2 regions of the Shewanella sp. Iso12 genome follow, and region 2 is predicted to be linked to the other one. Evidence: predicted binding sites of a transcription regulator. Region 2 holds the regulator's gene; the other holds the start of a gene.
The links. The regulator LexA, encoded in region 2, represses DNA repair genes until DNA is damaged. The targets are predictions, from matches to a motif close to TACTGTATNNNNATACAGTA.
Positions count from the first base shown of each region.

Region 1: the regulator LexA is predicted to act here: its motif matches at 1,596-1,615, upstream of HCX89_RS00760 (DNA topoisomerase III).

Region 1 covers NZ_JAAUHW010000001.1:161,284-164,932, reverse strand. The annotation lists gene HCX89_RS00775 (hypothetical protein) at 201-533, shown strand; gene HCX89_RS00770 (VOC family protein) at 601-969, shown strand; gene HCX89_RS00765 (hypothetical protein) at 1,087-1,461, shown strand; gene HCX89_RS00760 (DNA topoisomerase III) at 1,649-3,649, shown strand, end outside.
Region 2 covers NZ_JAAUHW010000010.1:44,672-48,320, forward strand. The annotation lists gene ctaD (cytochrome c oxidase subunit I) at 1-106, opposite strand, end outside; partial or broken gene coxB (cytochrome c oxidase subunit II) at 131-1,225, opposite strand; gene HCX89_RS15940 (cell division inhibitor SulA) at 1,715-2,206, opposite strand; gene lexA (transcriptional repressor LexA) at 2,203-2,823, opposite strand; gene plsB (glycerol-3-phosphate 1-O-acyltransferase PlsB) at 3,090-3,649, shown strand, end outside.

The sequences.
Region 1 (3,649 bases), on a different contig from region 2:
GGTATGTGAAGATATCTTCGAATAGTACTTTGAAGATGGACCGCAGTTGGGACACTTGGTTTTGACTGTCGAAAAAATAGGGGCTTGCTATTGGCCTGGAAAGTCTCGGCCGGGCTTTCATGGTTGATTTCAGCCGCTGATAGGGCATAGATTACGGCAAGGTAGAAAGGGAAATACTGAGAAAGGTTGTATTCAACACTATGGACAAGTTACTGGAAAATCTGTTTTCAAAGCGCGCTGATGAGCTGGATGCCTTGCTGGATAAAAGGGATGAAGCGGCATTTGATAATGCTTGGGTGCATTTAAATCAGCAAGTAGGCGAGGTTGATGCTCACTTGGATAACAAATTTGATAGCAAAGCGTTGTTTATAAAATTGTCCGAAGCGACCAATTGCCACGAGATATGCTGTTATATCACAGATGACCTGGAGCTGATTGAGAAAGCTCGGACCATGGGCTTGGAGTCAAGGTTTCTGGATTATTTAAAGCAAAGCTATCGGCAAGGTCAGGTGCCATGCGAATGGTTAGGCTAAAAAAACAGACTCGCTCTTTCGTATCGGCGGCGTTGCCGGCTTGAGCAGATTTCAGGAGACTTGCTTGATGAAAGTGAAACGAATCGTAGCCAATGTGGCCGCTGCCGACCTGGACGCAGGCCAAGTATTTTATGAATCGATTTTTGGTCTTGAGCTGGTTATGGACCATGGCTGGATTAAAACCCTTGGCTCAGCTGAAGAGATGAAAATTCAAATCAGTTTGGCAACCGAAGGCGGCTCAGGGACGCCGGTGCCAGATCTCTCTATTGAGGTGGACAATCTTGATTTGGTGCTTCATCGGCTGAGAGCGCAAAACATAAAGATTGAATACGGGCCAATCTCAGAGCCTTGGGGTGTGCGCCGCTTTTATATTAGAGATCCATTTGGGAAATTGCTCAATGTACTTCAACATGATCCGGATATACTCCAGAGCTAACTTCAAATTGAATAGTGGATGATTTTACTTAAATAACCCATTGATTTAACTATGGTAAATCCAGGTGAATTGCTTTTACCCCGGGGCAGAGCGTCGGGCCAATAAGGAATTAAGCAGATGCAGTTACCCATAGAGTATTACTGGTTGAAAGCGCATAAATTTGCAGGACTCATGCCTTGGTGGTTTATCGATGAACCCGGCGGACCCGGGCTGAGAATGGAATACCAAAAAGAAACCGGGGAGGACTTCTATCCCATCGCCAGGCGGCAAGACAATGACAGCGTGGCTGGGTTTAAAGTGATTGACGGCGAAATACAAAAAGAGCTGGTCTCTGTCCATTTAACCTGGACAGGAAAGCGCGAACAGCAAGGTTTTCCGGCCAGGGCCGTGTACAAGGATATTTTTTCCTGGTTGTCAGAAGAAGTCCTTCCCGAAACGGCTGACTGGGTAAGTGAAGAATTCCTGGCGGAGCTTGAGGAGGAAAATAGATAGCTGCGCTGTGTTTAGTTGCTTTGTTTAGTTGCCTTGTTCAATCGCCTTGTTCTATCAACTTTGCCCAATCAAGCTTAGTTAATCATGCCATTACCCACAGAGGGTTTGCAGCCGACAGATGACTTGGCTAGAATTACTGTAATTTTATCCAGTAATACTGTTCAGTGACAGCCAAAGGACGCAGTGGATGATCCTCTATATCGCCGAAAAGCCCAGCCTTGGGCGCGCCATCGCCGAGGTGCTCCCAAAACCCCATCGCAAACATGAGGGCTATATCGAGCTTGGCAACGGAGATTGTGTTTCCTGGTGTATAGGTCATCTGCTGGAGCAAGCTGAGCCGGATGCTTACGATCCCGCCTACAAGTCCTGGCAGTTGGAACATCTGCCGATTGTCCCGTCCGATTGGCAGATTAAACCCAAAGCCAGCAGTCGCGGCCAACTCAGTGTCTTGCGTAAATTGGTCAAGCAGGCCAGTGAGTTGGTCAATGCCGGCGATCCGGACCGGGAAGGGCAGTTGTTGGTGGATGAAGTGATTGCCCATCTTGGGGTCAAGGGCGATAAGTTGGCAGCAGTTAAACGCTTGTTGATAAGCGATCTCAACCCGCAGGCGGTAAAACGCGCCCTGGGGCAGATGCGCAGCAACCGCGAGTTTGTGCCATTGTCGACTTCGGCACTGGCGCGTAGCCGAGCCGATTGGCTCTACGGCATGAATATGACCCGTGCCTATACCCTGCAGGGGCGCAAGGTGGGCTATCAGGGGGTGCTGTCGGTCGGTCGGGTGCAAACCCCTGTGCTTGGTTTGGTTGTCCGGCGCGATCAGGAAATCGCGGCCTTTGTGCCCAAACCTTTTTATGAAGTACTTGCCCATCTTAGCACCCAAGAGGGGAGCTGTTTCAGCGCCCGCTGGCAGCCCAGTGAGGCCTGTCAACCTTGGATGGATGAGGAGGGGCGGGTGCTCTCCCGCGGTTTGGCGATGAATGTGGTCGGCAGGATCACCGGCCAACCCGGCCGGGTAGATGAGCTGGAGCGTAAGCAAAGACACCAGGCACCGCCTTTGCTCTATAGTCTGTCTGCGCTGCAGATTGATTGCGCCAAACGCTTCGGTATGAGCGCCAAAGAGGTGCTGGATACGGCGCAGTCTCTGTACGAACGGCATAAATTGATAACCTATCCGCGCTCCGATAGCCGTCACCTGCCCAAGGCGCAGTTACAGCTGGCCCCGGCAGTCTTGAATGCCATTACCCAAGGGGCGGCAGAGCTGCTGCAAGGCTGTGAAGCACCCAATCCCGCCCTTAAGTCCAAGGCCTGGAATGATGCCAAGGTGGACGCCCATCACGCGATAGTGCCTACGGAAAAGACGGCTAACCTCGGGGTTTTATCACAGCGTGAGCGTCAGGTGTATTTGCAGATTGCCCGTCAGTATTTGGCGCAGTTTTACCCTAATTATGAGTACCTTGAAACCCGCGCCGTGATCGACATTGTCGGAGGTTGCTTCGTGGCCAAGGCCAAACAGCCATTGAAACAGGGTTGGAAGCAATTGTTTGGCAAACAAAAAGCCGACGATGAAGCGGAAGATATTCAAACCAGCTTACCTGAGCTGACTCAGGGGCAGATACTGGATTGCCTTAAGGGTGAATTAGTGGAAAAGATGACCCAGCCCCCCAAGCATTTTACCGATGCCACACTGCTGGCGGCGATGACAGGAATAAGCCGCTATGTGAAAGACCCTGAGATCCGCAAAATCCTCAAGGAAACCGATGGTCTGGGCACAGAAGCGACCCGCGCCGGGATCATTGAACTCTTGTTTAAACGTGGCTTTTTGAAACGTCAGGGCAAGAGTATTTTGGCTACCGAGGCCGGTAGCGGGCTTATTCAAAGCCTGCCTGAAGTGGCCACCACGCCGGATATGACGGCGCTGTGGGAAAGTAGCCTGGATGCGATTTGTCACCGTGAGCTTAAATATCAGGCCTTTATGCAACCCTTGACGGCTAAACTGGGCGAGCTTATTGAGCAGGCCAAGGCACAACTGCCTACGGCCTTGAGTGGCGTGAAAAGTACAGGCTTCAAAGGACGTAAACGTCGCAGTGGCGCTTATGCCGGCAAGGCAGGTGCCCCCAAGGGCACAAGCACCAAGAAGAGCACTGGCGTTAAGACCGGCACCGGCAAGCGCAGCTATCGCTCAGCGACC
Region 2 (3,649 bases):
TGGTCAGCAACCAGCGCATGATCCCCTTGGGGGCGTGATGATGCTGGTGTTCCTGTTCAGCGATTTCCTGAACGCCGGCTTCGGCATCTTGACTGAATGAGTTCATCTTCTCCCCCTACTGCCCGTGGTTATTGACGTCGGCGGCTTGCACAGTGTCGCCTGTATTATTGCCCCAGGCATTACGCTCATAGGTCACCACAGCAGCCAGTTCCTTGGCGGTTATCTGTTTGCCGAAGGCCTGCATGGCGGTGCCTGTCTTGCCATGGATCACTATGTCCAGATGGGCAGCGATTGGGCCTATGGCAATAGCACTGCCCTTGAGCGCCGGGAACACCCCTTGAAGTCCGGCGCCGTTGGGCTGATGACAGGCGGCGCAACGCGCCATATAGATCTGTTCGCCAAGCGCCATGGCCTCATCATGGCTCATGGTCTCACTGAGGGCCGCCTGAGCTTCTTCGGCGGCCGTAGCCGCGGCTTGTTTCTGTTCCGCCATCCAGGCGTCAAACTCATCTTCTGCCAGTACCTTCACCACAATCGGCATAAAGCCGTGGTCTTTACCGCAAAGCTCGGCACATTGGCCGCGGTAGATCCCCGGTTTGTCCACCCGGGTCCAGGCTTCGTTAATAAAACCGGGATTGGCGTCTTTTTTGACGGCAAAGGCGGGCACCCACCAGGAGTGGATCACATCATCTGAGGTCATCAGGAATCGGACTTTGCGATTGATGGGCAATACCAAAGGCTTGTCGACTTCAAGTAAGTAGTGCTCGCCCTTGGCTTCCTGGCCTTCTATCTGGGATCTCGGCGTTGCCAATATGCTGAAGAAGTCGATGTCTTCGCCGAAATAGCTGTAGTGCCATTTCCATTGCGAGCCGGTGATCTTGACCGTCAGGTCGGCATCACTGGGATCTTCCATGGCAATCAGCGTTTTGGTTGCGGGGATTGCCATCAGGATCAGGATTAAAAAGGGGATAAGCGTCCAGGCAATTTCTACCTTGGTACTTTCATGGAATTGGGACGCGACTGCCCCTTTGGACTTCCTATGGTTGATCATGGCGTAGATCATCACGCCGAATACGACCAAACCTATGGCGCAACAGATATAAAGAATGATCATGTGCAGGTGATACACCTTGCCACTGATCTCAGTTACCCCTTGAGTCATATTCAAGGGCATATCTGCCTGAGCGCCTGGAGACAACAAGCTGACGCACAACAAGGTCAGCAAAACACACAGCCATTGCTTCACAAGACATCTCCTCTGTCAATTGCATTCGCAACTACAAAGAAGAGTCACACAGTAAGTCTTTGCTCTATGCAAACTCTTCAGTTCCCAAAAAAGCAACGATGACTTCAAAGTGCGGCGGCGGTTTCACTTAGCTCTAGGTATACAGGTGGTGACCACTGTTGCACTTACCGCTGAATATACTCAGCATTTCCGGCGACGGCACCACTCGCTATGAATCGAAATGGGGCGGTCAACCTACGACGAATTGCATGGAGATAACACAATCGTTGTTCTTACATTACTTGTAGATTAAATATTGATCAAGATCACGATGTTTTCTAACTATATGAAAAAAAAGCGTCTGTTAATCCAGAGGTGAATTCTGTGTGAGTAGCAGAGCTGCGCGGTTTGCCGCCGATTGACAGGGGAAGGCATTGCACCAAAAAGGCACAGAAAAAAGGCCATCCCAGGGATGGCCTTTAAACACAATCAATGGATGGAGTGGGTAAGTTCGTTGAGGTGGTTATCCACCTCTTTCGCCTGCTGTCCCGTTTCCAACACTATGCCCATGGCTCTGGCGTTACGGGCGACCAGCTGCAATCGGCGGTTATCACGGGCATCCAGGCTGTCTATCCAACTGATCACTGCACTGGAGGTGCCGTTGGTCAGGGCTCTTTCCGTTGCCCACAAGGCTTCTACTTCATCCTTGGTGCGCACCAAGAGTACTCTATCCATTCTGACACCGGCCCTTGCTAAGGTTTCTTTGTAACCTATGCTGGCCGGGGCGTTAATCAAGACTATCCAGCGTCCCTGTTGACTCAATTGCGCCAATTGAGGGCAGAGGCGCAATAATTCCTGACGTCCCTGGCTATGGCTGGCCAAGCTGGAGATACCGGTATGTTGCCAAGGCTGATTGCCGGCAATACCGGTGTCTGTCCACAGGCCTGGGTGTCTTGGGGCGTTGCCAGTCATTATGCTCATAGCCAGTCTCCATTGCGTATTATCCCTACCGCCAGTCCTTCAATGGTCAATGGCTGGAAAGTCAGGTCGACTTTTATTGGGGAGTAAGCCTCGTTCTCGGCATGTAGATAAACCACATTACCTTTCTTTTCAAAGCGTTTCACAGTTACATCGTCTTCAACCCTGGCCACCACGACTTGACCGTTACGGGCTTCCTGTACCTTGTGAACCGCCAGGAGATCACCTTCGAGAATACCTATGTTCTTCATGCTGTCGCCGCGTACCCGTAGCAGAAAGTCGGCATTGGGGTGGAACATGCCAGGGTCGACCTGGTAATACTGCTCAACGTGTTCCTGAGCCAGTATGGGTTCACCGGCGGCAACCTGACCAATCAGGGGCAAGCCTGTTTCTGACTCCGCTTGTTCATCATGAGGCAGGCGAATACCACGAGAGGTGCCTGGCATGATCTCAATACAGCCTTTCTTGGCCAATGCCTTGAGGTGTTCCTCGGCGGCATTGGCGCTCTTGAAGCCCAGCCGGGTGGCAATTTCGGCCCGGGTTGGCGGCATGCCGGTGTCGGCTATATTGCGTTTAATCAGTTCCAGAATCTGTGCCTGGCGCGGTGTCAGTGGTCTCATGGTGATTCCTGTTTTTTCATACAGTACCTGTTAGTATATACAGTATTTTTATCAGTGCAAGTATTAACCAAAACTGAAACTTTTAGGGAGTGGCTAAGTAAGCCATTCGGTGCTTTGGTTTTAACGGCTTGGCCCATGCAGCATGGGGAGTTCAAGGCATTGGCCAGAGGAACTGCCGGGGCCGGTTCGCACCTTCCCTAGCTAAGGTTCAGGAAATTCTGGTATTCTATTGGGCTATTGATTGTGGCTCAGACACTGAAAAAAACATGTCCAAACAAGATTCATTCTGGTTTAAATCTCTTCGCTGGCTCCAAAGCAAGCTGGTGCATACCACTGTGGTGCCTCAGGATCCTTTCGCCGATTTGAACCTGGATCCGGCTAAGCCGATGGCCTATGTAATGAAGACGGAATCTGTCAGTGATATTGCGGCATTGGCGGAAGTCACCCGTAAGTTTGGTTTGCCTTGTCCTTATGAGGCACTCAAGGTTGATGATATTACCGTTCCCCGAGTCGTCTGCCTGGAAGGAGCCAAGCCCCTATTCGGCAAGCGCAAGAGCAACAAGCCATTTCTCAGCTGTTTCACTTCTCTGCTGAACCTGCATCAGGCCAATCCACAACTGGATATTCAATTGGTGCCAGTGAGCCTCTATTGGGGCCGCACTCCTGGTAAGGAAGATGACAGCATGCGTGCCGCCGTATTTGAGCGGGAAAATCCCACTTGGCTGCGCAAGTTTCTGATGATCCTGTTTCTGGGGCGCGACAACTTTGTGCAGTTTTCCAATGCCGTGTCGTTGCGGCTGATGGCCGATGAACATGGGACCGACAA